3 regions of the Acidovorax sp. HDW3 genome follow, and region 3 is predicted to be linked to each of the others. Evidence: predicted binding sites of a transcription regulator. Region 3 holds the regulator's gene; each other region holds the start of a gene.
The links. The regulator NrdR, encoded in region 3, represses ribonucleotide reductase genes. The targets are predictions, from matches to a motif close to CACNANATNTNGTG.

Region 1: G7045_RS11185 (ribonucleoside-diphosphate reductase subunit alpha) is a predicted target of NrdR. The motif match lies at 7,550-7,563, and genes of this name have one in related genera.
Region 2: G7045_RS13975 (ribonucleoside triphosphate reductase) is a predicted target of NrdR. The motif match lies at 3,644-3,657, and genes of this name have one in related genera.

Annotation. Positions count from the first base shown of each region.
Region 1 is NZ_CP049885.1:2,432,167-2,441,840, reverse strand. It holds gene prmA (50S ribosomal protein L11 methyltransferase) at 1-434, shown strand, start outside; gene G7045_RS11205 (zinc-ribbon and DUF3426 domain-containing protein) at 492-1,628, shown strand; gene G7045_RS11200 (carbohydrate kinase family protein) at 1,653-2,555, shown strand; gene G7045_RS11195 (histone) at 2,633-3,205, opposite strand; gene G7045_RS11190 (ribonucleotide-diphosphate reductase subunit beta) at 3,366-4,481, opposite strand; gene G7045_RS11185 (ribonucleoside-diphosphate reductase subunit alpha) at 4,610-7,453, opposite strand; gene ampD (1,6-anhydro-N-acetylmuramyl-L-alanine amidase AmpD) at 7,632-8,231, opposite strand; gene G7045_RS11175 (sigma-54 dependent transcriptional regulator) at 8,228-9,674, opposite strand, start outside.
Region 2 is NZ_CP049885.1:3,012,292-3,021,965, forward strand. It holds gene G7045_RS13960 (type 1 glutamine amidotransferase) at 1-559, opposite strand, end outside; gene G7045_RS13965 (anaerobic ribonucleoside-triphosphate reductase activating protein) at 674-1,351, opposite strand; gene nrdD (anaerobic ribonucleoside-triphosphate reductase) at 1,353-1,541, opposite strand; gene G7045_RS13975 (ribonucleoside triphosphate reductase) at 1,602-3,620, opposite strand; gene G7045_RS13980 (hemerythrin domain-containing protein) at 3,805-4,239, opposite strand; gene norR (nitric oxide reductase transcriptional regulator NorR) at 4,390-5,958, shown strand; gene G7045_RS13990 (threonine ammonia-lyase) at 6,045-7,244, shown strand; gene G7045_RS13995 (phosphoenolpyruvate carboxykinase (GTP)) at 7,448-9,313, shown strand; gene G7045_RS14000 (hypothetical protein) at 9,480-9,674, opposite strand, start outside.
Region 3 is NZ_CP049885.1:913,637-923,310, forward strand. It holds gene aroC (chorismate synthase) at 1-324, shown strand, start outside; gene G7045_RS04055 (bifunctional UDP-sugar hydrolase/5'-nucleotidase) at 321-2,075, shown strand; gene nrdR (transcriptional regulator NrdR) at 2,149-2,595, opposite strand; gene glyA (serine hydroxymethyltransferase) at 2,611-3,855, opposite strand; ZMP/ZTP riboswitch at 3,888-4,053, opposite strand; gene G7045_RS04070 (lytic transglycosylase domain-containing protein) at 4,072-4,905, opposite strand; gene G7045_RS04075 (DUF748 domain-containing protein) at 5,580-9,236, shown strand; gene G7045_RS04080 (DUF349 domain-containing protein) at 9,362-9,674, shown strand, end outside.

The DNA.
Region 1 (9,674 bases), 1.5 Mb from region 3:
TGCGTTGGATCGCCCGCCAGGGCAGCGCTGCGGCCCTGGGCCGGGTGCTCGACTACGGCTGCGGCTCGGGCATTCTGGCCATTGGTGCGGCCAAATTTGGCGCTGCCGACATCGACGCCGTCGATATCGACCCGGCAGCCGTCGAATCGGCGCTGCAGAACGCCCAGGCCAATGCCGTGCAGCTGCGCACCGGCCTGCCCGAGCAGGCACAGGGGCAGTATCAAACGGTGCTGGCCAATATTTTGGCAACGCCGCTCAAGGTGCTGGCGCCGCTGTTGTGCGCGCATGTGGCAGCGGGCGGCCATTTGGTGCTCGCCGGCATCCTCGAACGCCAGGCCCAGGAGCTGCAAGAGGCCTACGCGCCCTGGCTGGCGCTGTCGGTGGCCGACAGTGAAGACGGCTGGATTTTGATGACCGCCACCCGTCCCGCTTGAGCTGCACCTGAACCTTGCCGCAGGGGCCGCCGGGGCGGCCCCTACAATCCCCAGCCGATGAGCCAGATCACCTGCTGCCCCTCCTGCCATACCCGCTTCAAGGTCGTCCCTGACCAGCTGCGCATTTCTGACGGCTGGGTGCGCTGCGGCCATTGCAAGGAAATTTTTGACGCCAGTGCCCATTTGCAGGCCGCTGCACTGCCCTCTTTGTTGCCCGAATTTGTCTTGCCGGCAGCAGCCGAATCGGTGGAAGAAGCCATCCCTGTGGTGCTGGAACAGCCCCAGCCTGAGCCTGAGCCTGAGCCTGAGCCTGAGCCTGAGCCTGAGCCTGAGCCTGAGCCTGAGCCTGAGCCCGTGGCTCCGTCCACCGGGCTGGCCACAGCGGCGCTGCAGCAGGTGCTGGCGCATGACGATGGCCTGTCGCTGGCGCTGGAGCTACCAGAGCGCCGTCGCCTGCCCGAACCCGAGCCTGAACCCGCCCCCCCTGCGCCAGCGCCAGAATCTGAGGCGGGGTTGGCGTTTCCCGACATTGACGCCGCCCTCGAAGCCGAGCTGCGCGAGCTGCTGCCCAGCCGCCCGGAGCCATCCCGGCGTAAACAGGCCCGCAGCAGCGGCCCCAGCACTGCCCCCCGCCCTGAGGCGGATGACGATGGCGACGCACCCGAGGCCAGCCCTGAGCCCAGCTTTGTGCGCGCCGCCCGGCGCCAGGCGTTTTGGCGCCGCCCCCTGGTGCGCGCGCTGCTCACGCTGCTGCTGCTGGCCGCTGGCGCTGGCCTGGCCGTGCAATGGGCCTGGCAAGAGCGCAACTGGCTCGCTGCCGCCCAGCCGCAGCTGCGCCCCTGGCTGGAGCGGGCCTGCGCGCAGTGGCATTGCCAGCTGGCGCCGCCGCAGAACATTGCCGCCGTCGCCATCGACAGCGCCGGCTTTACCAAGGCAGGCGCGCGCAGCGATCTGTACCAGCTGCAGGTGGCACTGAAGAACCGGGCGCGCACGCCGGTCGCCATGCCGGCGCTGGAGCTGACCCTGACTGACGCCCAGAACCAGGTGCTGCTGCGCCGCGTGCTGCTGCCTGCCGAGCTCGGCGCGCCGGCGCAGCTGGCAGCCCAGGGCGAATGGGCGGGGCGCGCGCAGGTGCAGCTCTCGGGCCCGGCGCTGGGCCTGGCGGGCTATAGCGTGCTGGCTTTTTACCCCTGATTTTCTTTTTCTGATTGGAACAATATGGCTGCCTTGATTTGCGGATCGCTCGCGTTTGACACCATCATGGGCTTTGAAGGCCGCTTTGCGCAGCAAATCCTGCCCGAGCAGCTGCACATCCTGAACGTGTCGTTCCTCGTGCCGCAGCTGCGGCGCGACTTTGGCGGCTGCGCCGGCAACATCGCCTACAGCCTGCGCCTGCTCGGTGGCCAGGCCGTGCCCATGGCCATGCTGGGCAACGATGGCGGCGAGTACCTGCAGCGCCTGCAAAGCCTGGGCGTGGACACGCGCCACGTACAGCTGGCCGAGGACAGCTACACCGCCCAGGCCATGATCATGACCGACCAGGACAACAACCAGATCACGGCCTTTCACCCCGGTGCCATGGCGCTGGCGCACCGCCAGGCGGTCACGGCGGCAGACGATTTGCGCGTGGCCATCATCGCCCCCGATGGCCGGGCGGCCATGATCGAGCACGCGCGCCAGTGCCAGGCGCTGGGCATCGATTTCGTTTTCGATCCTGGCCAGGGCCTGCCGATGTTCACCGGCGAGGAGCTGCGCACCTTCGTCACCCAGGCCAGCTGGATCACGGTCAACGACTACGAGGGCAAGATGCTGTGCGAACGCACCGGCTGGAGCCTGGCCGAGCTGTCGCAGCAGGTGCGCGGTTTGGTGGTGACGCTCGGCGGGCAGGGCTGCGAAGTCTGGGAGGGGGGCGCCAAGACGCTGGTGGCGCCGGTTGCGGCCAGCGCGGTGGTCGATCCCACCGGCTGCGGCGATGCCTGGCGCGGCGCGCTGCTGTTCGGCCTGGAGCGTGGCTGGTCGCTGGCGCGCTGCGCCGCCTTGGGCAACCGCCTGGGCGCGCTCAAGATTGCGCAGCGCGGGCCGCAGAACTATCAGCTCGACTTCGATCCGGCAAGCCTGTAATTGCTCCTAAAAGAATAGCTGCTAGCGCTTTATGGACGGGCGCTAGCAGCTATTTTTATGCCTGAAATCAGTCTATTTCAGGGCTTGTCGCCCGTGGGGAAGGGCCACTTGGCCTGCGGGTTGAGTGTGGTTTTGACGGCGGGGGTGGCGGCAGTGGGTGCTGCAGTGGCTTTTTTGGGGGCAGCGGCTTTTTTCGGCGCGCTTTCCTTCACGGCGGCAGCCTTTGGGGCTGCGGCTTTCTTGGCAGGGGTGGCCTCTTTCTTGGGTGCGGCGGCTTTGGCCGGGACTGCTTTCTTGGCGGGGGCCTTCACTGCGGGTTTGGCGGCCGCTTTTTTGGCGGGCGCCGGGGCCTTGGTGGTGGCTGCGGCGGTGGTTTTTGCTGCGGCTTTCTTGGCAGGTGCTGCAGCCTTGGTTGCCGGCACTTCTTTTTTCACCACAGCGGCCTTGGGGGCGGCAGCGGTTTTTTTCGCGGCGGGTGCCGCCTTCTTTGCTGCAGGGGCCGCTTTTTCTGCTGCGGGGGCGGTTTTTTTCACCGCTGGCACAGCTTTTTTCGTGGCCACTGTTTTCTCAGCGGGGGCTGCAGCCTTGGGGGCGGCGGCTTTTTTGGTGGGGGCAGCTTTTTTGGCGGCGGTTTTGCTTGCGGTTGCCATGGTGTTCTCCGGGGCGGGTGGCAGGGAGCGCTTCATGCCGGTGTGGCGTGAGGCGATCCATGGTCACGGGCCGGTGCGACCGTGACCATGGATGGGGTGGCCCCCTGGGCGTGCGTGCACGTCCGGGGGGAGGATGGGGGAGCCATGGCCGTGCGCAGCATCAATCCCAGGACAGGGCCCCGCCCGATTGGTACTCGATGACGCGCGTTTCGAAGAAGTTGCGCTCCTTCTTCAGGTCGATCATCTCGCTCATCCAGGGGAAGGGGTTTTCTTCGTTGGGAAACAGTGCGTCCAGTCCGATCTGGGTGGCACGGCGGTTGGCGATATAGCGCAGGTAGCCCTTGAACATGGAGGCGTTGAGGCCGAGTACGCCGCGTGGCATGGTGTCTTCGGCGTAGCGGTATTCCAGATCGACGGCCTGGTGGAACAAGGCGGTGATCTCGGCCTTGAATTCGGCCGTCCAGAGGTGGGGGTTTTCCAGCTTGAGTTGGTTGATGAGGTCGATGCCGAAGTTGCAGTGCATGGACTCGTCGCGCAGGATGTACTGGTACTGCTCGGCCGCGCCGACCATCTTGTTTTGTCGCCCCAGCGCCAAAATTTGCGTGAAGCCGACGTAGAAGAACAGCCCCTCCATCAGGCAGGCGAAGACGATCAGGCTCTTGAGCAGGGTCTGGTCGGTCTCGGGGGTGCCGGTTTTGAAGCCGGGGTCCATGATGGCGTCGATGAACGGGATCAGGAACTCGTCCTTGGCGCGGATGGATTCGACCTCGTTGTAGGCGTTGAAAATTTCGCCCTCGTCCAGGCCCAGCGACTCGACGATGTACTGGTAGGCGTGGGTGTGGATGGCCTCTTCAAACGCCTGGCGCAGCAGGAACTGGCGGCATTCGGGCGCGGTGATGTGGCGGTAGGTGCCGAGCACGATGTTGTTCGCGGCCAGCGAGTCGGCGGTGACGAAGAAGCCCAGGTTGCGCTTGACGATGCGGCGCTCGTCCTCGGTCAGGCCGTTGGGGTCTTTCCAGAGCGCGATGTCGCGCGTCATGTTGATCTCCTGCGGCATCCAGTGGTTGGCGCAGGTGGCAAGGTATTTTTCCCAGGCCCACTTGTACTTGAAGGGCACGAGCTGGTTGACGTCGGTCTGGCCGTTGATGATGCGCTTGTCGGCAGCGTTCACGCGCCGCTGTGTGCCGGCTTGGGGCTGGGGGGCGCCGGCGTGGGAGCCGCTTGCCGGCACGGCGCTGGCAAGGGTGGGTTTGACTTCTTCGTCCCAGTTCAACATAGGTCTTCCAATGCGTTCGGATTATGGGTTCAGTGCTGCAAAAAGAAAAGCACTGCAGCGTTATCTGGCAAGGTTTTTTCAGGGGGTGGCCTGGTTTTTGGCCGCCCCCGTGCCGGGCTTTGTGGGGCTTATTGGCAGGCTTCGCAACCGGGGTCGTCGAGGGCGCAGAACTTGACGTCCGTGGCCGCCACGTCAGGTGCTGGCGTGTGCTGCGCGACGGCGTTGAGCTGGCGCTTGTTGACGGTGCTCATCTCCACGTGCGTGGCGCTTTGCGTGCGCAGGTAGTAGGTGGTCTTGAGGCCGCGCACCCAGGCGAGCTTGTAGGTCTCGTCGAGCTTCTTGCCCGAGGCGCCGGCCATGTAGATGTTCAGGCTCTGCGCCTGGTCGATCCACTTTTGCCGGCGCGAGGCGGCCTCGACCAGCCAGCGCGGCTCGACCTCGAACGCCGTGGCGTAGAGCGCCTTGAGTTCGGTCGGCACACGGTCGATGGGCTGCAGCGAGCCCTTGAAGTGCTTGAGGTCCATGACCATGACCTCGTCCCACAGGTTCAGGCGCTTCAAGTCTTGCACCAGGTAGTGGTTGACGACGGTGAACTCGCCCGAGAGGTTGGACTTGACCGAGAGGTTGCCGAACGAGGGCTCGATCGAGGCATCAACGCCGACGATGTTGGAGATGGTGGCGGTGGGCGCAATGGCGACGCAGTTGGAGTTGCGCATTCCGTCGCGGGCGATTTTTGCGCGCAGCGCCTGCCAATCGAGCTGCTCGCTGCGATCGACCTCGACGTAGCCGCCGCGCGCCTGGCGCAGCAGCTCCAGCGTATCGGGCGGCAAGATGCCGCGCTGCCACAGCGAGCCCGTGTAGCTCGAATACTGGCCGCGCTCTTGCGCCAGCTCGCTCGACGCCCAGTAGGCGTAGTAGCAAATGGCTTCCATCGAGGTGTCGGCAAACGCCACGGCGGCCTCGCTGGCGTAGGGAATGCGCAGCTCGTACAGGCTGTCCTGAAAGCCCATCAGCCCCAGCCCGACCGGGCGGTGGCGCAGGTTGGCGTCGCGCGCCTTGGGCACGGCGTAGTAGTTGATGTCGATGACGTTGTCGAGCATCCGCATGGCGGTGGTGACGGTGCGCTGCAGCTTGGCGTGGTCGATCTGGCCGTCCTTGAGGTGGCGCAGCAGGTTGATCGAGCCCAGGTTGCAGACGGCCGTTTCCTCGGCGCTGGTGTTGAGCGTGATCTCGGTGCACAGGTTGCTCGAATGCACCACGCCCACGTGCTGCTGCGGGCTGCGGATGTTGCACGGGTCCTTGAAGGTGATCCAGGGATGGCCGGTCTCGAACAGCATGGACAGCATCTTGCGCCACAGGTCCACGGCCGGCACGCGCTTGTAGAGCGTTATCTCGCCGCGATCGGCGCGCGCTTCACAGGCGGTGTAGGCGCGGGCAAAGTCCTGGCCGTAGAGGTCGTGCAGCTCGGGCACGTCTGAGGGCGAGAACAGCGTCCACTCGCCCTTGTCCATCACGCGCTGCATGAACAGGTCGGGAATCCAGTTGGCGGTGTTCATGTCGTGCGTGCGCCGGCGGTCGTCGCCAGTGTTCTTGCGCAGCTCCAGGAACTCCTCGATGTCCAGGTGCCAGGTCTCCAGGTAGGCGCAGACGGCGCCCTTGCGTTTGCCGCCCTGGTTCACGGCGACGGCGGTGTCGTTGACCACCTTGAGGAAGGGCACCACGCCCTGCGATTCGCCGTTCGTGCCCTTGATGTGCGCGCCCAGGGCGCGCACCGGCGTCCAGTCGTTGCCCAGACCGCCGGCGAACTTGGACAGCAGCGCGTTTTCCTTGATGGCGTCGTAGATGCCTTCGAGGTGATCGGGCACCGTGGTCAGGTAGCACGAGGACAGCTGCGAGCGCCGCGTGCCGCTGTTGAACAGCGTGGGCGTGCTGCTCATGAAGTCGAACGCCGACAGCACCTCGTAGAACTCGATGGCGCGGGCATTGCGGTCGCTCTCGCGCAGCGCCAGGCCCATGGCCACGCGCATGAAGAAGGCCTGCGGCAGCTCGATGCGGCGCTTCTTGACGTGCAGGAAATAGCGGTCGTACAGCGTTTGCAGCCCGAGGTAGTCGAACTGCTGGTCGCGTTCGGCGCGCAGTGCGGCGGCCAGGCGCGGCAGGTCAAACTGCAGCAGCGCGGGGTCGAGCAGCTCGTTTTCCACCCCTTGCGCGATGCACTGGGGAAAGTATTGCAAGTAGGCTTCACCCATGGCGCCGGCGGCGACGTCACGCCCGAGCACTTCGCGGGCAATGGTGTGCAGCAGCAGGCGCGCTGTGGCGTGGGTGTAGCCAGGGTCTTGCTCGATGAGGGTGCGCGCGGCCAGGATGGCGGCCTTGTCCACTTCTTCGACGGGTACGCCGTCGTAGAGGTTGCGCAGCGTCTCGGCAACGATGGGCTCGGCCTGCACGGCGTCGCCCAGGCCGCTGCAGGCGGCGGCAATGCGTTCGCGCAGGCGCAGTAGATCGAGCAGCACGCGCTGGCCTTGCTCCAGCACGTGGATTTGCGGCGCCTGCGGCATCAGGGCCTGCTGCTGCTGAGCGCGCTCTTGCGCGCGGCGCTCGCGGTACAGCACGTAGGCGCGTGCCACTTCGTGGTGGCCGCTGCGCATCAGGCCCAGTTCCACCTGGTCTTGCACGTCCTCGATATGGAAGGTGCCGCCGCCGGGGCGCGAGCGCGTGAGGGCGCGCACCACGCCCGAGGTCAGCTCCTCCACCGTCTCGCGCACGCTGGCCGAGGCCGCACCCTGGGTACCGTGGATGGCCAGGAAGGCTTTCATCAGCGCGACCGCGATCTTGGGCGGCTCGAACGGTGCCACCGCGCCGTTGCGGCGCAGGATTTGGTAGTGCGCCAGCACCAGCACGGGTGGGACATGGCCGGACTGCGGGGTGGGCAAGGTGGCGGTGGGGATGGAGGGGGCAAGCGCGGCGTCCATGAAATTCCTTGGCTGGGAGGAAAAAACGCGACGCACCCAAAGCCGTTGGGGCGTCGCGCAGGAGAAAAATGGGGGGACAACGAAAAATCGTTGAAGCACTATATATGGTGTTTTATTTTTAATAAAACACTACAGGTAGTGTAGTAAGCCTTGGAAGCCGCAGTGCTTCGCAGGGGAATCAGCCTTTTGCTGGAAGGGTTGTTGCGGGAAAACACGTACCCAGCCAGGCCAGTTGCTGTTGCAAAAGTGCCCAGTCAAAACCGGGCCCGGGGTCTTGCTTGCGCCCGGGGGCAATGTGCTCGTGGCCGGCGATGTGGGCGATGGGATAGCGCTGGCGCAGCGCCTGGCACAGCGCTGCCAGGCACTGGTACTGGGCGGGCTCAAAAGTCTGGCCTTCGAGCCCTTCGAGCTCGATGCCAATGGAGTCATCGTTGCAGCCCGGGCGCCCCCGGTAGGCGGAGGCGCCGGCGTGCCAGGCGCGGGCGTCGGCATCGACGAACTGCCACAGCTGGCCCTGGCGGGTGATGAAGAAATGCGCCGACACCTGCAGGCCGCGAATGCTCTGGTAGTAGGGGTGGGCGTCCCAGTCGAGCTGGTTGGTAAACAGCTGCTGCACGGCACCCGTGCCGTACGCACCCGGCGGCAGGCTGATGGAGTGCACGACGATCAGGTCGATCTGTGCGCCCGCTGGACGCGGGCCGTGGTTGGGCGAGGGCAGGTGCTGCGCCTGGCTCAGCCAGCCGCCGTCCCAGGCGGGGGCGGCGTTATGGGGCGTCATTCGGCATCGTCATGCGGCTCGCCATCTTGCGGCGCGGCAATGTTCAGGCGCGCGATGCGGTAGCGGATCTGGCGCAGGCTGATGCCCAGGCGCGCCGCCGCAGCGGTGCGGTTAAAGCCGCTGTCTTGCAGCGCGCGCACCAGGATGGCGCGCTCTTGTTCGTCGAGCCAGGCTTGCAGATCGTTGGGTAGATCGTTGGGTGGTGGCGGGCTGAGCGGCTGCGCCAGGGGCACCGAGGGGGCCAAAGGAGCTAACGGCGCTAGGGGCGCTGGGGGGGGGTGCGCGGCCAGGGCAGGGGTGGGGTGGCTTGGCAGGTGCAGCTGCTGGCCGTCGGCCAGGGTCAGGGCGCGGTGCAGCAGGTTTTCCAGCTCGCGCACGTTGCCGCTCAGGGGGTGCTGGGCGATTTGGGCCAGGGTGTGGGCGTCTAGCGTTGGCAGCGGCAGGCCCGATTCTTGGGCGATGCGCGCCAGCAGCGCCCGGCACAGTGCCGGCAGGTCCTCGCGGCGCTCGCGCAGCGGCGGCACCAGCAGTTCGATGACGTTGAGGCGGTAGTACAAATCCTGGCGAAAGCGCCCGGCGCGCACGTCGGCCGCCAGGTCGCGGTGCGTGGCGCTGACGATGCGCACGTCCACCGGCTCCTCTTGCGTTGCCCCCAGCGGGCGCACGCTGCGCTCCTGGATGGCGCGCAGCAGCTTCGATTGCATGGCCAGCGGCAGGTCGCCGATCTCGTCGAGAAACAGTGTGCCCCCGCGTGCCGCCTGGAAAAAGCCATCGCGGTCTTGCGTCGCGCCGGTGTAGGAGCCTTTGCGGGCACCGAAAAATTCGGCTTCGAGCAGGTTTTCGGGGATGGCGCCGCAGTTGACGGCGATCAAGGGGCCGTCAGCGCGCTGGCTGCAGCCGTGCAGGGCGCGGGCGACCAGCTCTTTGCCGGTGCCCGATTCGCCGTGGATCAGCACTGGCGCCATGCCGCGCGCCACCTTGGTGATGTGGCCCTTGAGGGCGCGCATGGCCGGCGCCTCGCCCACGATGCGCGCCAGGGCGTCTTCGGCGCGGGCGGGCTGGCGGGCAAGGGGGCTGCTGCGTGTGGTGCTGCGGGGTGCGGGCACGCCCGCGCTGCCCTGGATGGCGGAGGCGACGACGGCGCGAAATTGCTTGAGATCGACCGGTTTGGTGAGGTAGTCGAAGGCGCCGGCGCGCAGTGCCTCGACGGCGTTTTCGGCCGAGCCGTAGGCGGTCATGACGATGCTGCGCTCGCGCCGCTGCTGCTCGCGCAGCTGGGTCAGAAGCTCCATGCCTTCGCCGTCGGGCAGGCGCATGTCGGTGAGCAGCACGTCAAAAATTTGGCGGCTGAGGCACTCGCGCGCTTCTTGCAGGCAGGCAGCGGTTTCCACGCGGTAGCCTTCGCGCAGCAGGGTCAGTTCGTAGAGGGTGCGCAGATCGGGT
Region 2 (9,674 bases), 1.1 Mb from region 3:
GGCCTTCGTCGCACCAGTCCCGGATGCTTTGCGCCGTCACTTCCAGGTGCCCCTGGAAGGCCCAGTGGGGGCCATGGACAAAGCCCTTGTTCAGGCAATGCGCGCCGTACATGGTGCGCATGGCGCCGCGTGGAATCTCAAAGGTGTCGTAATGCCAGTGAAAGAGGGTGGCCTGTGCGGGCAGGGCCATCTGCTGCTGCGCACTGCGGGTTACCCACACCCGGCTCCAGCCGATATTGGGGCAGGGGTTGCGCCACACGCGCGCGCCCATGGCGCGGGCCAGCATTTGCGCGCCAAAGCAGTGGCCCAGCACGGGCACGTCGCACGCCAGGGCGTTTTGCAGCAGGCAGCGTTCCTGCTCCATCCAGCGCAGCTGCTCGTTGGCGCAGTGGTTGCTGCCCAGCACGACGATGCCGCTGTAGTCGCGTGCGCGCACCGGCGCCGCGCCCTGGGTGCACGGATCGATCACCACATAGGCCATGCCCTGCTGCTGCAGATGGTCGAGGAGTACCCCGGGGCCTTGCGCCGCTTCGTGCTGGAGGATGACAACAGGCTTCATACAAAACGGGCCCGTTGGCGGGCCGGTAGTCAAGACAGCCTGAATGTAGAAACGCCGGCATCAAGTCCTTACAAGGATTGCGCGGGCCGCCATCAAGAGTGCATCAAGGGCGATTCAGCCCCGCACACGCAGCGCCGGCCAGCCGCCCTGCCCGGGCGTGATGCCTGCCAGCGCCTGGCGTGCCGCCGCTGCACTGCCCGGCGCGCGCGGGTCGTCACAGGGCTGCAGTACCCAGTCGCACAGGCCCAGCGCGGCCAGCTCCTGGCCCAGGGCCTGCAGGTCTGCCAACGGATAGAGGCCGGGGTGCCAGGTGCTGCGCACCTCGTGCGCCACGCCGCTTTCCAGCAGCAGCGCCAGCGATGCGCGCACCTTGGCGCCGCTGCCGGCCACGCCGGTGATGGCGGGAATCTGCGCCCAGGGGGCTTTCACGTCCAACCCCACCCAATCGAGCAGCGGCAGCGCCGCGGCCAGGCGCTCGGGGTACATGCCGCCGGTGTGCAGCGCGGTGGCAAAGCCCATGTCCCGCATCTGCTGCAGGGCCGCAGGCAGGGCGGACTGCGCCAGGGGCTCGCCGCCGGAGAAAACCACGCCGTCGAGCAGGCCCCGGCGCTGGTGCAGAAAGCCGAGCACATCCGCCCAGGCCAGGGTGCCTGGCTGGGATGCATCGAGCAGTTCAGGGTTGTGGCAGTAGCCGCAGCGCCAGGGGCAGCCCTGGCAAAAAACAACGGCCGCCAGGCGGCCGGGGAAGTCGATGGTGGTGAGCCGGGTCAGCCCACCGACGCGCAGGGTCATTTCAGCAGGTGGCTTCGCTGAAAAACTGGCGCTCGTTGTGCTCGCCCTGCTTGCCGGTGTTGAAGCTGGCGACCGGGCGGTGGTAGCCCATGACGCGGGTCCAGACTTCACAGGGCTGGCGCTCGCTGTCTTGCAGCTGCACGTCGGCAGCGGCCAGGGCGGTGGTTTCAACGGTGCTCAGGGCGTTCATGGTGTTTCCTTCAAAAATGATAGCTATTGACGCTTGATACATAAGCCTTACAGGCTGTTTTTATGCCGCAATCTTGCGGCGCTTTTCTGCCAGGCGCTCCTCGTCGCACTTCGGGCAGAACTTGTGCTCGCCTTCCAGGTAGCCGTGCGTGGGGCAGATGGAGAAGGTGGGCGTGATGGTGATGTAGGGCAGACGGAAGTTGCTCAAGGCGCGCTTGACCAGCTCGCGGCAGGCGGCGCCGCTGCTGATGCGCTCGCCCATGTACAGGTGCAGCACGGTGCCGCCGGTGTACTTGGACTGCAGCTGCTCCTGGCGCTGCAGCGCCTCGAAGGGGTCGTCGGTAAAGCCCACGGGCAGCTGCGAACTGTTGGTGTAGTAGGGCTGGGCCTCGCTGCCGGCCTGCAGGATGGCGGGCCAGCGCTTTTTGTCCTCTTTGGCAAAGCGGTAGGTCGTGCCCTCGGCGGGCGTGGCCTCCAGGTTGTAGAGGTGGCCGGTTTCTTCCTGAAAGGTGACGATGCGCGCGCGCACATGGTCCAGCAGGCGCAGGGCAAACTGGTGGCCCCAGTCGCTGGTGATGTCCTGCTCGCCCTTGGTGAAGTTGCGCACCATCTCGTTGATGCCGTTCACGCCCAGGGTGCTGAAGTGGTTGCGCAGCGTGCCCAGATACCGTTTGGTGTAGGGGAACAATCCCTGGTCCATCAGGCCCTGGATGAGCTTGCGCTTGACCTCCAGGCTTTGCTTGCCCAGTTCGAGCAGGCGGTCGAGCGCGGCCAGCAGCGCGGCCTCGTCGCCCGCGTGCAAAAACCCCAGGCGCGCGCAGTTGACGGTGACCACGCCCAGGCTGCCGGTCTGCTCGGCGCTGCCGAACAGGCCGTTGCCGCGCTTCAAGAGCTCGCGCAAATCGAGCTGCAGGCGGCAGCACATGGAGCGCACCATGTTGGGCGACAGCTCCGAGTTGATGAAGTTCTGGAAGTAGGGCAGGCCGTACTTGGCCGTCATCTCGAACAGCGCGGCGGCGTTCTCGCTCTCCCACGGGAAGTCGGGCGTGATGTTGTAGGTGGGGATGGGGAAGGTGAACACCCGGCCCTTGGCGTCGCCCGTGGTCATCACGTCGATGTAGGCACGGTTGATGAGGTCCATCTCGGCCTGCAGCTCGCCGTAGCAAAACGGCATTTCCACGCCGCCAATCACCGGCACCTGCTCGCGCAGGTCCTCGGGGCAGGTCCAGTCGAAGGTCAGGTTGGTGAACGGCGTCTGCGTGCCCCAGCGCGAGGGCACGTTCAGGTTGTAGATCAACTCCTGCATACATTGGCGCACGGCGGCGTAGTCCATGCCGTCCTTGCGCACAAAGGGCGCCATGTAGGTGTCGAACGAGGAGAACGCCTGTGCGCCCGCCCACTCGTTTTGCAGCGTGCCGAGAAAGTTCACGATCTGCCCCACGGCCGAGCTCATGTGCTTGGCCGGGCCGGCTTCCACCTTGCCGGGTACGCCGTTGAGCCCCTCGTGCAACAGCGTGCGCAGCGACCAGCCGGCGCAGTAGCCGCTGAGCATGTCCAGGTCGTGGATGTGGATGTCGCCGCTTCGGTGCGCCTCGCCGATCTCGGGCGCGTACACATGCGACAGCCAGTAGTTGGCCGTGACCTTGCCGGCCACGTTCAGGATCAGGCCGCCCAGCGAATAGCCCTGGTTGGCGTTGGCGTTCACACGCCAGTCGGCACGCGAGAGGTATTCATTGATGGAGGACTCCACATGCACCAGCGTCTGCCGGTCGGCGCGCAAGGTGGCGTGGCGCTCGCGGTAGGCGATGTAGGCGCGGGCGGTTTGCAGGTGGTTGGCGGCGATCAGCGTCTGCTCGACCACGTCCTGGATCTGCTCGATGGTCGGCGCCTGGCCGTGAAAACGGTGGCCCAGCACCTTGGTGACCTGGGCGGTGAGCAGCTGCGCCTCGTCCACGCCAAACTCGCCGGTGGCCGCGCCGGCGCGGGCGATGGCCGAGGCGATGCGCTCGGCATCGAACGCGGCGCGCGCGCCATCGCGGTCAATGACGTCACGGGGCAAGGTGGCGACGGGGGTGGACATGCGGCAGCTCCAGGCAAATTAAACACTACATGTAGTGTGCAACCACAGCTCAAAACACCATAGGTAGTTGTTTGCCGCATTTGATTTAACGCAAAAACCTGAGCAATTACGTCGGACAAAAAAAGGGCCGCCCCAAGGGCGGCCCAAGCAAGAAGCGTCTAAAGACGCGAGAGGATCAGGGTTTTTAGGGCTGGGCGGCGGCGGTTTCCTGTGCCGCTTCAATGCGGGGGTAAAAGTCCCGGTCTTCGTGCTTCATGCGCTCGTACACGCGGCGCAGCACGTCGTTGGCGTCGCGGCGAAAGCCTGCCTCGTCGGCACACAGGCGCGCGGCCGTGTTCCAGCGCCGGGCAAAGGCATCAAAGGCAGCGGCAATCGGCCCCATATCGTGCTGAAAACGCTGGCCCAGGCGCGCCAGGCCCGCGTCGTCGCTGCGCTGCAGCGCCGGGTACAGCGCCTGGTCTTCCACCGAGAGGTGCAGCTTGATGACAGCACTGATGGCCACGATGCCCTGTGCCAACGCCCCGGCGTTGGCAATCACGCCCGCGCGGGTGAGGGTGCGCAAATGGTCGATGCGCGCGAGGATGTCCAGGTGTTGGTGCTTGAATTTGTCGATGTTCATCACAGTTCCTATGGGTTCATGTCACCACAAGTAACGCAAACCCCATGCCAGCCCAAAAAACACCATAAAACAATGACTTAGCAAGGCATTGGCAAGATAACGGTCATTTCAACCCCAGCCAAAAACGGTTGTTTAAACCATAATCGGGTAATGAATACCCTTGTCGATCCCGACCTGCTGGCCGAGCTGTCCCAAGACCTGGCCCCGGCTGAGCGCCTGCAGCGCCTGGTGGGCCAGCTGCGCACGCGTTTTCACTGCGGCGCGGTGGTGCTGCTGCGGCTGGAAGAATCGTTTTTGCGCCCCGTGGCCATCGACGGCCTGGTGGGCGAGGCCCTGGGGCGGCGCTTTGCCGTGCACCAGCACCCACGCCTGGCGGCCCTGCTGGCGCAGCGCGAGGTGCTGTGCTTTGACAAGGACAGCCAGCTGCCCGACCCCTACGACGGCCTGCTCGACGCCCTGCCCGGCGCGCCGCTGCCGGTGCACGACTGCATGGGCGTGGCGCTGTGGCTGGACGCGCGCCCCTGGGGCGTGCTCACGCTCGACGCCCTGCGCACCGGCACCTTCGGCCCGGCCGAGCGCCGCGCGCTGGCGCACTGCGCCCTGCTGGTGCAGGCGGCGGTGCGCATGGCGCAGCGCGATGGCGAGATCAGCCAGCTGCGCCTGGCGCCGAGCGCGCGCGCCAGCAGCGCCGACACGCCCCTGCCGCTGGCGGGCGACGCCGAGATCGTCGGCCAAAGCCCGGCCCTCACGCAGCTGCTGCACGAGCTGCGCGTGGTCGCCGGCTCCGAACTGCCGGTGCTGCTGCTGGGCGAGACCGGCGTGGGCAAGGAGCTGTTTGCGCGCTGGCTGCACCGCCATTCGCCGCGCTCAGACAAGCCCCTGGTGCACGTCAACTGCGCCGCCCTGCCCGAGTCGCTGGCCGAGAGCGAGCTCTTTGGCCACGCACGCGGCGCTTTTTCTGGCGCGCTGGCCGAGCGCCCGGGGCGCTTCGAGGCCGCCGATGGCGGCACTTTGTTCCTCGACGAAGTCGGCGAGCTGCCGCTGGCGGTGCAGGCCAAGCTGCTGCGCACGCTGCAAAACGGCGAAATCCAGCGCCTGGGCGCCGACCAGCCCCGGCATGTGGACGTGCGCATCCTCGCCGCCACCAACCGGCGCCTGCGCGAGCAGGTGGCCGCCGGCAGCTTTCGCGCCGACTTGTACCACCGCCTCTCGGTCTACCCGGTGCCGATCCCGCCGCTGCGCGAGCGCGGCAGCGACGTGCTGCTGCTCGCCGGGCGCTTTCTGGAGCTCAACCGCGCCCGCCTGGGCCTGCGCAGCCTGCGCCTGGCGCCGGCGGCGCAGGAGGCGCTGGCGCGCTACCGCTGGCCGGGCAATGTGCGCGAGCTCGAACACGTCATCAGCCGCGCCGCGCTCAAGGCCCTGAGCCAGGGCGCACACCCGGGCGACATCGTCACCCTCGAGTCCGCCTTGCTCGATCTCGACACCGGGCCCAGCCCCCCCAGCAGCCCGATCAACCCCAGCCACCGCGCCAGCCCCACCGCTGCCGCCCCCAGCCTGCACCAGGCCGTGCAAGCCTGTCAGCGCCAGCACATCCACGCCGCCCTGGCGCAGCACCAGGGCAACTGGGCGCAGGCCGCGCGCAGCCTGGGGCTGGACGCGAGCAATCTGCACAAGCTCGCCAAGCGCCTGGGGCTGAAAGAAACACTATCAAAACAATAGCTGCTAGCGCTTGTTTTATAAGCGCTAGCAGCATTTTTGACCATGAAACCAACGCAGCCACAGGGCTGCGCCACAATGGCCCGACCATGCTCACCCTCCAGACCATCCAGGACGCCGCCGCCCGCCTGTGCGGCCAAGTGCTCGAAACCCCCTGCGTCGAATCGCAGACGCTGTCGCAGATCGTCGGCGCGCAGGTGTTTTTGAAGTTCGAGAACCTGCAGTTCACCGCCTCCTTCAAGGAGCGCGGCGCCTGCAACAAGCTCAGCCAACTCTCGCCCGAGGAGCGCGCGCGCGGCGTCGTCGCCATGAGCGCGGGCAACCACGCCCAGGGCGTGGCCTACCACGCGCAGCGCCTGGGGCTGCGCGCCGTCATCGTCATGCCGCGCTTTACGCCCGGGGTCAAGGTCGAGCGCACGCGCGGCTTTGGCGCCGAGGTGGTGCTGCACGGCGACACCCTCGAAGCCGCCCGCGCCCACGCCTACCAGCTGGCGCAGGAGCAGGGCCTGGTGTTTGTCCACCCCTACGACGACGAGGCCATCGCCGCCGGCCAGGGCACGCTGGCGCTGGAGATGCTGCGCCAGCAGCCCGACCTCGATTGCCTGGTGGTGGCCGTCGGCGGCGGCGGGCTGATTGCCGGCGTGGCCACCGCCGCCAAGGCGCTGCAGCCGGGCATCGAGGTCATCGGCGTGCAGACCGAGCGCTTTCCCTCCATGCTCAACGCCGTGCAGGGGCGCGCGCTGCCCATGGGGCAATCGACGATTGCCGAGGGCATTGCCGTCGGCACGCCCGGCGCCATCACGCAAGAGGTAGTCAAGCGCCTGGTGGACGACCTGCTGCTGGTCGATGAGGGCGACGTCGAGCAGGCCGTGCTGATGCTGCTGGAGATTGAAAAAACCCTGGTCGAAGGCGCGGGCGCCGTCGGCCTGGCGGCGCTTGCGCGCTACCGCGAGCGCTTTGCCGGCAAGAAAGTCGGCCTGGTGCTCTCGGGCGGCAACATCGACCCGCTGCTGCTCGCCGCCATCATCGAGCGCGGCCTGGTGCGCTCGGGCCGCCTGGCGCGCATCCAGGTGAGCGCGCGCGACGTGCCCGGCGTGCTGGCGCAGATCACCGCCACCGTCGCCGCCGCCGGCGCCAACATCGAGGAGGTGCACCACCAGCGCGCCTTCACCATGCTGGCGGCGCAGAACGTCGAGATCGAACTGGTGCTGCAAACGCGCGGCCAGGCGCACGTGCAGCAGGTGCTGGCGCAGCTGCGCGCCGCCGGAATGCAGGCCGAGCACCATTGAGCGGCGCCGCCGCCGCGCAAACGATGCATAACCACATGCATCGTTTGCATAGATTTACCAGCATACGGCAACACAGTTTCAGCGTGGTTTCATAGAATCATCGGTTCTGTCGGCGTGACAGTGAGCCGTTTTTTCAAAAGCCACCTCCTCTCGTGCGGTGCGCGGCCTTTGAAAAAATGGTTTTTCAACTTGAGGACGCTCCGATGAACGCACCCGCCGCCGGCCTGGCCATCCAGGCCCCCGCCTACGTCAAAAACCCCAAGATCGTTGCCTGGGTGGCCGAGATGGCCGCGCTGTGCAAGCCCGCCGCCATCCACTGGTGCGACGGCAGCCAAGAGGAATACGACCGCCTGTGCCAGCTGCTGGTCGATGCCGGCACTTTCAAAAAGCTCAACCCCGCCAAGCGCCCGGGCAGCTTCCTGGCCTGCTCCGACCCCTCGGACGTGGCGCGCGTGGAAGACCGCACCTTCATCTGCAGCGCCAAGAAAGAAGACGCCGGCCCGACCAACAACTGGGCCGATCCGGCCGAGATGCGCGCCACCCTGGCCCCCCTGTTTGACGGCTGCATGGCCGGGCGCACGATGTACGTCGTGCCCTTCTCCATGGGCCCGCTGGGCAGCGACATTGCCCACATCGGCATCGAGCTGACCGACAGCGCCTACGTCGCCGTCAACCAAAAGCTGATGACGCGCATGGGCCGCGCCGTGTACGACGTGCTGGGCGTGGATGGCGAATTTGTGCCCTGTATGCACACCGTGGGCGCGCCCCTGGCCGCTGGTGAAAAAGACAGCACCAGCTGGCCTTGCAACCCCAAGGTCAAGTACATCGTGCACTACCCGGAAACGCGCGAAATCTGGAGCTACGGCTCGGGCTACGGCGGCAACGCCCTGCTGGGCAAGAAGTGCCTGGCGCTGCGCATCGCCTCCACCATGGGCCGTGACCAGGGCTGGCTGGCCGAGCACATGCTGATCCTGGGCGTGACCAGCCCCGAGGGCAAGAAGTACCACGTCGGCGGCGCCTTCCCCAGCGCCTGCGGCAAGACCAACTTCTCCATGCTGGTGCCGCCCGAGGCCGGTTTTGCCGGCTGGAAGGTCACCACCATTGGCGACGACATCGCCTGGGTCAAGCCCCAGGCCGACGGCACGCTGCGCGCCATCAACCCCGAGGCCGGCTACTTCGGCGTCGCCCCGGGCACGAACACGCTGACCAACCCCAACTGCATGGCCAGCCTGAACAAGGACGTGATCTTCACCAACGTCGCCCTGACCGACGACGGCGACGTCTGGTGGGAAGGCATGGAAAAAGACCAGGGCAAGCTGCCCGACCATTTGATCGACTGGCAGGGCCGCGACTGGACGCCGCAAATCGCCAAGGAAACCGGCGCCAAGGCCGCGCACCCGAACGCCCGCTTCACCGTCGCCGCCACCAACAACCCGGCGCTCGACCCCGCCTGGGACGACCCGGCGGGCGTGCAGATCGACGCCTTCATCTTCGGCGGCCGCCGCTCCACCACCATTCCGCTGGTGACCGAGGCGCGCTCCTGGACCGAGGGCGTGTACATGGCCGCCACCATGGGCTCTGAAACCACCGCCGCCGCCTTTGGCGCGCAAGGCGTGGTGCGCCGCGACCCCTTCGCCATGCTGCCCTTCATGGGCTACAACATGAGCGACTACTTCCAGCACTGGCTCAGCCTGGGCGCCAAGCTGCAGGCGCAGGGCGCCACGCTGCCGCGCATCTACTGCGTCAACTGGTTCCGCAAGGGCGAGGACGGCAAGTTCGTCTGGCCCGGCTACGGCGAGAACATGCGCGTGCTCAAGTGGATGATCGACCGCATCGAAGGCAAGGCGCAGGGCCAGGACACCATGTTCGGCATCGCCCCGCAGTACGCCGAGATCAACTGGACCGGCCTGGACTTCTCTGCCGCGCAGTTCAACACCGTCACCAGCATCGACAAAGCGGCCTGGCAGGAAGAGTTCAAGCTGCACGCCGAACACTTCGACAAGCTCGCCTACCGCCTGCCGCAAGCGCTGCTGGCCACCAAGGCCGCGCTGGAAAAACGCCTGGGCTAACCCCCTGGCAACGCCTGCCCCTGTGGGGGCAGGCATAAAAAAACGATAGCTGCCAGCGCTTGCTCCGCCTTGGTTTCAGATGGAAAACACCATCAAAACCAGACAGGGCAAGCGCTGGCAGCTATCGTTTTTATTAACGCCCATGCGGGCGTCAGTCCGGTCGGCTTCAGTCGTAGCGGCGGATATTGCTGACCGCAATGCCCAGCGTGGCGCGGGCCAGGGCGGCCTCGGCGCGCTCTTGCTGCAGCAGGGTATTGACCACCGGGGCCGGGGCCGCAGCGGCGCGGCGCGCTGGCAGCAGGCTGCGCAGGGCAGCGGCGATGCGCTCCACACCGGCCACGCCTGCCGGAAGCTGCAGGGA
Region 3 (9,674 bases):
GGCGACGCGCTCACGCCCGAGGGCTTTGCCAGCAACCACGCCGGCGGCATCCTGGGCGGCATCAGCACCGGGCAGGACATCGAGGTCAGCATTGCCATCAAGCCCACCAGCTCCATCCTGAGCCCGCGCGACTCGATCGACATCCACGGCCAGCCGGTGCAAGTCGTCACCAAGGGCCGGCACGACCCCTGCGTCGGCATCCGCGCCGCACCGATTGCCGAGGCGCTGCTGGCGCTGGTGGTGATGGACCACGCGCTGCGCCAGCGCGCGCAGTGCGCTGATGTGCACCAAGCCGTGGGCCCGATCGCGGCCGCCCGGCCATGAGGCGTCAGCGCGCACACGCTGCCGCCCTGGCCCTGGCGGCGGCGCTCCTGGCCGGCTGCAGCAGCACACCGGCGCCGGTGATGGACATCGCCCTGATCGGCTTCAACGACTTTCACGGCAACCTGGAGCCGCCGCGCCTGGCCGTGCCGGTGCCGACCGAGGGCGGCACGGTGCAGGTGCCCGCAGGCGGCGCCGCCTACTTTGCCAGCGCCATTGCCAGCCTGAAGGCGCAGCACCCGCACCATGCGCTGGTGTCGGCGGGCGATATGGTCAGCGCCTCGCCGCTGGTGTCGGCGCTGTTTCTCGACGAACCCACGGTGGAAGCCTTCAACACCATGGGGGTGGACTTTCACGCCGCTGGCAACCATGAATTTGACAAGGGCTGGCGCGAGCTGCTGCGCCTGCAGCACGGCGGCTGCGAGAAAAACACCGTGCGCGAGCCCTGCCAGCTGAGCCAGCCGTTTGCCGGCGCCAACTTTCCCATCCTCACCGCCAACACCCTGCGCGCCGACGGCGGCACGCTGCTGCCGGCCATCGGCCTCAAGCGCTTTACGGACAACGGCCACACCATCACCGTCGGCTTCATCGGCCTGACGCTGCGCGCCACGCCCACCATGGTGGCGCCCACCGGCGTCGCCGGCCTGCACTTTGCCGACGAGGCGGAGACTGCCAACGCCCTGATCCCGGCGCTGCGCGCGCAGGGCGCGGACGTCATCGTCGTCGTGCTGCACGAGGGCGGGCGCACCGATGCGCCGGTAACCGCACCCGGCTGCCAGGGCCTGAGCGGCGACATCGTGCCCATCCTGGAGCGGCTCGACCCGGCGGTGGACGTGGTGGTCTCGGGCCACACGCACCAGGCCTATGTGTGCGACTACGGCCAGGTCAACCCCCAGCGCCCGTTCTTGCTCACCAGCGCCGGCCTGTACGGCACTTTGTTGACCGAGATCCGCCTGGCGGTCGCTACCGACACGCGCCGCGTGCAGCGCAAGAGTGCGCGCCAGGTCATCGTCCAGGGCGAGCCCTTTACCGGCGCCCAGGGCCGGGTCGAGCTGCAGCCGAACTGGCCGGTGTTTGCCCCGGATGCCCGCGTGGCGCAGCTGGTGGCGCGCTACCGCGAGGCGGCCGTGCCCCTGGCGCAGCGCCCCGTGGGCCAGGCCAGCGGCGCCTTTTTGCGCCAGCGCCAGCCCTCGGGCGAATCGGTGCTGGGCAACCTGATTGCCGACGCCCAGCTGGCGGCCACGCGCGCGCCCGAACGCGGTGGCGCGCAGATTTCGTTCATGCACCCCGGTGGCATACGTGCCGACCTGGTGCCCGACGCCCAGGGCCTGGTGCGCTACGGCCAGCTGTTTGCCGTCCAGCCGTTTGGCAACAGCCTGGTGGTGCGCAGCTTCAGCGGCGCGCAGCTGCAGGCGCTGCTGGAGCAGCAGTTTCACAGCGGCAGCAACAGCGTGCAAAACCCGCGCGTGCTGTCGGTGTCCGACGGCTTTGGCTACCGCTACGACCTGTCGCAGCCGCCGGGCCAGCGGGTGAGTGCTTTGACCTTGCAGGGCCGCCCGATTGCGCCGCAGGAGCGGCTGCGCGTGGCCATCAGCAGCTATCTGGCGGCGGGGGGCGACAATTTCACGGTTTTCCAGCAGGGCCAGGATGACGTGGGCGGCGGCCAGGACCTGGATGTGTTCGAGGACTACTTGCGCACATACAGCCCGGTGGCGCCGCCGCGCGCTGACCGTATCACCCGCATCGCGCCGTGATGGGCATAAAAAAAGCCGCTAGCGCTTGATGAACAAGCGCCAGCAGCTATTATTTTGATAGTGATTCAGGGACTCAGCGCACTTCGTCGATCACGGTTTTGAACTCGTCGATGTCCTCGAAGCTGCGGTACACGCTGGCAAAGCGCACGTAGGCAACCTTGTCGAGCTTTTTGAGCTCGCGCATCACCAGCTCGCCCAGCAGGCTCGAAAGCACCTCGCGCTGGCCGAGGTTGAGCAGCTTTTCCTCGATGCGCTCAAGGGCGGAGTCGACCTGCGTCGTGCTCACCGGGCGCTTGCGCAGGGCAATGGCGAACGAGCCCTGCAGCTTGCGCCGGTCGTACTCAATGCGCCGTCCGTCTTTCTTGACGATGGCCGGAAAACTCACGTCCGGCCGTTCGTAGGTCGTAAAGCGCTTGGCGCAGCTGCCGCACTGGCGGCGCCGGCGCACGAAATCCCCATCCTCGGCCACGCGGGTTTCAACGACTTGCGTCTCCTGGTGGCCGCAGAACGGGCATTTCATCGTGCCGCCCTGGCTTTAGCGGTAGACCGGGAAGCGGCTGGTGAGCGCGTGCACCTTGGCGCGCACGGCGGCGATGTTGGCCTCGTCACGCGGGTTGTCGAGCACGTCGGCAATCAGGTGGGCCGTGGCGCGGGCTTCTTCTTCCTTGAAGCCGCGCGTGGTCATGGCCGGGGTGCCAATGCGCACGCCGCTGGTGACCATGGGCTTTTCCGGGTCGTTGGGGATGGCGTTCTTGTTGATCGTCATGTGCGCCTGGCCCAGCACGGCCTCGGCTTCCTTGCCGGTGATGCCCTTGGCGCGCAGATCGACCAGCATGACGTGGCTTTCAGTGCGGCCGCTGACGATGCGCAGGCCGCGCTCGGTCAGCGTCTGGGCAATGATCTGCGCGTTCTTGGCCACCTGTTGCTGGTACTGCTTGAACTCGGGCGAGAGTGCCTCCTTGAAGGCCACGGCCTTGGCCGCGATCACGTGCATCAGCGGGCCGCCCTGCAGGCCGGGGAAGATGGCGCTGTTGATGGCTTTTTCGTGCTCGGCCTTCATCAGAATGAAGCCGCCGCGCGGGCCGCGCAGGCTCTTGTGCGTGGTGCTGGTGACCACGTCGGCGTGCGGCACCGGGTTGGGGTACACGCCAGCGGCAATCAAGCCTGCGTAGTGGGCCATGTCCACCATGAAGATGGCGCCCACTTCTTTGGCGATTTTGGCAAAGCGCGCAAAGTCGATGTGCAGCGCGTAGGCCGAGGCGCCGGCGACGATGAGCTTGGGGCGGTGCTCGCGCGCCTTGGCTTCCATGGCCTCGTAGTCGATTTCTTCTTTCTCGTTCAAGCCGTAGGACACGACGTTGAACCACTTGCCCGACATGTTCAGCGCCATGCCGTGGGTCAGGTGCCCGCCTTCGGCCAGGCTCATGCCCATGATGGTGTCGCCGGGCTTGAGGAAGGCCAGGAACACGGCCTCGTTGGCCGAGGCGCCGCAGTGCGGCTGCACGTTGGCCGCTTCAGCGCCAAAAAGCTGCTTGATGCGGTCGATGGCCAGCTGCTCGGCCACATCGACAAACTCGCAGCCGCCGTAGTAGCGCTTGCCGGGGTAGCCCTCGGCGTACTTGTTGGTCAGCTGCGTGCCCTGCGCCCACATGACGGCGGGGGAGGCGTAGTTCTCGCTGGCGATCAGCTCGATGTGCTCTTCCTGGCGCTGGTTTTCGGCTTGGATGGCGGCAAACAGCTCGGGATCGGCTTGTTCGACAAGAATATTGCGTTGGTACATGGCAGTCCTTTGAATTGGAATCCCTTGGTGGCAAGGGCTGCCCAGGCGAACGGCTCGAACACTCTGGAGCGGTCGCCCCGGGCGGTACGCTTCCCAGTGGTTTGGCAGGAAGGCCAAGTGGCTTCGCTGCTGGTTTTCCACGTCAGCGGCAGCCACCCGGTGGGGCGGCCGCGCCTATCGCCAGTCGCGTACCCTGCTAGTGTAGCCCAGGGGCTTTCACATTTCGGGGCTGGAGAGCATGGCCACCTTGTCGCTGCCCGTTGCTGGGCTGCTCGGGCCAACCGGTGCGGCCTTGGTCGCAACGATGGGCGCCGCCGGTGCTGCCAGCGGCACATTGCGCCCAGCGGCCACCTGGCGCAGGCGCTGGTGCTCGGCCAGCACCTTGGCGGCATAGCCACCGTCGTCTTCGAGGTTGGCGGCGCCGACGTAGTAGCGCAAGCCCCCTTCGAGCGAACCGGCACGGGCAATGCACTCCTTGAGCACGCTCACGCCCACGCGCAGGTTGCTCACCGGGTCGAAGGCGGCAAAGTGGCCGCCAAAGTTCTGGTACTTGTCCTGGTGCACGCGCGTCATGACCTGCATCAGCCCCTGCGCGCCGACGGCGCTTTGGGCAAAGGGGTTGAAGCTCGACTCGATCGCCATGATCGCCAGGATCAGCGTCGGATCGAGCTTGTTGCGCTGGCCCAGGCCGTAGGCCTCGCTCACCAGCGCCGCCAGCGGCTCGGGCGCGACGCGGTATTTTTTGCTCAGCCAGTAAGCCACCTTGGCCTGCTCCTGGGGCAGGTCTTTGGGGTTGGTGGCGGTGGCGCGCTCGATGGCATCGGGCTCGACTGGGTGGTCGAGCTCGGCCACCTGGCGTGCTTGTAGCCAGCTGCGCAGTTCCTCCTCGCCGTTTTGGCGCAGGTCGGGACGGGCGATGAGGGTCAAGGCCACAAAGGCCACAGCCAAGCCCAGCAGGGCGAAGCTGTTGTGGGTGATTTCAAGAAAACCGTCGGCCATATCGGACACGACCTGGCGCACGGAGGCGACCATTTTTCCTGACGCTGTCATAGCTTTCCTTTCTTGGGGCCTGCTGGAGCGACTGGGTGGCCCGGGTAGGGCGGCGCAGAGGAGCTGCAGGCTTCGGATTGGTACGCCATCGAGCCTGCCGGGGCGCCGTGGTGGCGCACAAAGAAGGGGCAGACTGACTTAGCCGGTGTCGGCAGCGCTGGGGTTTGTACTAGCTTGTCAAAAGCTGGCGGATTCTAAAAGTCGATTTAATGCTAAGTCAATACTAAAAAATTGATGTTTAAGATCAAATTTGTATGTTAATGCTGTATGTGTGTCCATGTAAATCATTGTCCTTCGAGTGATGATTGTTGTTCTCAATCAAAGGCGGTGGTGTCATAAAAACAAAATGATTGGATTGCGGGCGTGCTTTCGGTACTGTTGGCTTGCCTGCACTTGCAAGGCATCTGCCGGACGAAGCCAAGCCGCTTGCACTCTGGGCGCTAAGGAGCCCGCCGCAAAGCAGGTCACGCTTTCACGGCAACCCCCTGGGGGCAATACCTTGCCCCCTGGCCGACGGGAGACACAGACGCTCTCTCCGTCGCCAATCGATGGCAAAGGCCGTTGTGCCAGCCGTCAAGCCCGGTGGTCGGCCCTGCGCCCCCACCGGGCTTTCTTATTTACCCTCCGTTGCACCCGTTCACAGCAGAAATCTGGTGCAATCCCTGCATTTGCACATGCAGGAGCCTCCGTTGTCGTCTCGTCTCATCGCTTGGCCGTGGTTGCGTCGCGCCGTCTGGGTGCTGTTGGGGGTGTTGCTGCTGTGGCTGCTGGGCTGGTTGGCGCTGCCGCCGCTTTTGCGCAGCCAGGGTGAAAAATGGGCTGGCGTGGCCCTGGGGCGCACGGTGCATATTGGCCGTGTCGAGTTTGCCCCTTGGGCGCTGCAGCTGACGCTGCACGACGTTGCCGTTGCCAAGGCACAGGGTGAGGGTGCGCAGCTGACGGTGCAGCGGGTGTATGTGGACTTGGCGGCAAGTTCGGTGCTGCGCCTGGCGCCGGTGCTCGATGCGTTGGAGGTCGATCAGCCTGTGCTGCACCTGGAGCAAACCCGTCCTGGCCACTATGACGTGGACGATATCCTGGCGCGCCTGGTCGCTGACGAGCCCGCGCCGCAGCCCACACCCCTGCCGCGCTTTGCGCTGTACAACGTCGTCGTGCGTGACGGTACGGTCGATTTTGTCGATCACACGGTAGAGCGCACGCACGCGCTGCGCGATTTGCAGCTGCGCGTGCCGTTTCTGAGCAGCCTGGCGTCCAAGCGCGAGATCAAGGTCGAGCCCCGGCTGGCGTTCGAGCTCAACGGCAGCCGTTTTGACTCGTCGGCGCAGAGCACGCCGTTTCTCTCCAGCCATCAAACCCAGGCCCGTCTGCGCCTGGCCGATTTTGACTTGGCCCCCTACCTGGCCTACGTGCCGGCCTCGGTGCCGGTGCAGCTGCAAGCGGGCGTTCTGGATGTGGACTTGCAGCTGTCGTTCGAGCAGCAGGAGCAGGCCCACGTCAGCATCAGTGGCCAGGTGCAAGCGCGCGGTCTGCGCTTGGCCGATCGCCAGCAAAAACCCTTGTTGGCCGTCGATGCCATCCGCGTGCAACTCGCCGATGTGCAGCCACTGGCCCAGCGCGGTCATTTGTCAGCTATTGAAATAGAAGCGCCTAAGGCACAGGCAGTGCGCGCTCGCGATGGTTTGCTCAACTGGCAGCGGTTGGCCGACGGTGCCCCCACTGCGCCCTCCAGTGCTTCGCCACCTCCGTCCACGCCGGGTTGGCAGTGGCAAATCGATCGGGTGCGCTTGCACGGCGGCGAGGTCGATTGGCGCGACGAGGCCGTGGCCGCAGGCGCCCAGCTGGCGCTCAAGGCAGTGCAGCTCGATGCCAAGGCCATTGCCTGGCCGCTGCAGCAGCCGTTTGACTTTGCCGGCAGCGCCACCCTCGAAGGGGGGAAAATTGGTTTTCAGGGCCAGGCCAGCACGCGCATGGCAACGCTGGCCACGTCGATTCGCCAGCTGCCCCTGGCGGTGGGCGCACCTTATCTGGCGCAATACCTGCAGCCGCGCCTGGATGGGCGCCTGGATGCCGACCTGGGCCTGGCCTGGAACGACCCCGCCTGGGTGCTGCGCCTGGCGCACCTGTCACTGGCCAACGTCACCTTGCGCTGCACGCCCCCGGGCACCTGTGCGCAAGCTGGGGCGAAGAACAAGCCCCAGTGGCTCGCTGTGGCCGGGTTGCAGCTCGACGACCTGCGTGTCAATGGCCAGACGCAGCAGGTGCGCGTGGGGCGTCTGGCCCTGGCCCAGCCTGAGGTGCAACTCGAGCGCGATGCCCAGGGCCGCTGGATGTTCGAGCCCTGGCTGCGCCCGCAGCTGGCTGCAGCTCCGGCCCCGGCGGTGGCGGCTGCACCAGCACGCCCCTGGAGCTTGCAGCTCGCCCAGCTTGAAATCGACGAGGGCGCGGTGGCCTTGCGCGACGCCCAGCCGCAGCAGGCGGTGGCGCTGCAGCTGTCGCAGCTGCGCCTGCGCGTGCAAGACCTGGCGCCGCTGACCCCGGGCGCTGCGCCGGCGCATCTGGAGCTGGCCGCGCGTGTCGATGCCGGGCGCCGCCAGGCCGGGCAGCTGCAATACAAGGGCAGCCTGGGGCTGGCGCCGCTGCGTAGCCAGGGCCAGTTGCTGGCGACGCAGCTGCCGCTGCATGTCCTGGAGCCTTATGTGGCGCAGGCGCTCAATGTGCGTGTGCTGCGCGCCGATGGCAGCTTCAAGGGCAGCGTCGATGTGGCCGAACGCCCCCAGGGCCTGCAGGTCCATGTGCAAGGGGATGCCGCTATTGACGACCTGCGCCTGCGCTCGGCCCTGTTGACCCGTCCTGGTGCGGTGGCGGCCGACGACGATGAGGCGCCGCGCCGCCTGACGGCGCAAGACGATCTACTCAAGTGGAAATCGCTGGGCTTGCGTGGCCTGGATCTGGCCCTGGCGCCACAGCAGCCGTTACAGCTGCAGGTGCGCGAGACGGCGTTGAGCGACTTTTTCGCCCGCATCATCGTGCAAGAGGGCGGGCGCATCAATTTGCAGGACGTGCTCAAGCAGCCGTCCGTACCTGCCGGCCCCGTCGCAGCCCCTGTGCCGGCTGCTGCGGCGCCCATCGTGCGCTTTGGCCCCATCACCCTGGCTGGGGGGCAGGTGCGTTTTACCGACCATTTCATCAAGCCCAATTACTCTGCCGACCTGAGCGAGCTGACCGGGCGCCTGGGCGCGTTTTCCTCGCAGCCGCCGGCGCCGGGCGAGCCGCCCCTTATGGCGGAGCTGGAGCTGCGCGGGCGTGCCGAAGGCACGGCGCAGCTCGAAATTACCGGCCGCCTGAACCCGCTGGCGCAGCCGCTGGCGCTCGACATCGTCGGCAAGATGCAGGGCCTGGAGCTGCCGCCGCTCTCGCCCTACAGCATCAAATACGCCGGCCACGGCATTGAGCGCGGCAAGCTCAGCATGGAAGTGTCGTACCAGATTCAGCCCGACGGTCAGCTCACCGCCAACAACAAGCTGGCGCTGCACCAGCTCAGTTTTGGCGATGCCGTCGAAGGCGCCCCCGCCAGCCTGCCGGTGCGCCTGGCGACGGCGCTGCTGGCCGACAGCAACGGCGTGATCGACCTGGATCTGCCTGTCAGCGGCTCGCTCAATGATCCGCAGTTTCGCGTCAGTGCGGTCATTTTCAAGCTGTTGGGCAACATCATCATGAAGGCGGTGACGGCGCCGTTTGCCCTGCTTGCCAACGCTTTTGGTGGCGGTAGTGGCGGCGATGCCAGCAACGTGGCTTTTGCCCCCGGCAGTGCGCAGCTCGATGCAGCTGCGCGCGCCAACCTCGACAAAGTTGCCAAGGCACTGCAAGAGCGCCCGGCCTTGACGCTGACCGTGGTGGGGCAGGCGCAGCTGGCAAGCGAGCGCGAGGGCTGGAAAAATGCGCAACTGCAGTCCATGCTGCTAGCGCAAAAACGCCGTGAGGCGCGCCGCAGCGGCCAAGACCCGCAGGCTGTGCAGGACGTCACGGCCGCTGAAACGCCCGCTTTGCTGCAAGCGCTGTATCGCCGTGCCGACAACATTCCCAAGCCGCGCAACCTGTTGGGCTTGCCCAAAGAATTGCCCGTGGCCGAGGTGCAGGCACTGCTGCTGGCGGGTATCAGCCTGCCCGAGGACGCCATGCACGAGCTGGCCAGCGAGCGTGGCGTGGCCGTGCGCGACTACCTGACGGCGCATGGCGTACCTGGCACGCAGCTGTTTTTGGGGGCGGTTGATACCGCGCCGCAGCAGGACAAATGGACGCCGCACGCGCACCTGACCCTGGCCTTGCCGTAGGGGCGTTTGGGCCGGGCGCCAAATCCCGGCGAAAATAAGCGTTTTGCTCCAGCCCGAAGGGCAGGCAGGTTTTTCTGCTCCGGTGCACGCAGGGCGTGGCCGGGACGGCTCTCTTTTCTTTCGCCATGTTTCCTTTTACCTCTCGTTCCACCATGTCCGATGCACCTGAAGTGATCCCGGCCCCGGCCAAGACCGCTGACGCCCATCCCCTCGATGCGCTCACCGGCGGCGCTTTTTCTGCCGCCACCTCTGGCGAGCGCGCTGCCCGCGTGCGCGACTGGTTGGCCGGCAACCCCGCGCCCGAGCAGCTGCAAGAGGTGTTCAAGGAACTGAGCGTGCGCGACAAGGGCGCAGCCCGCGCCATTCGCGAGCGCATCGACGAGCTCAAGCGCGCCAAGAACCAGGAAGCCATCGCCGCCGAATGGGCCGAGAAGGCGC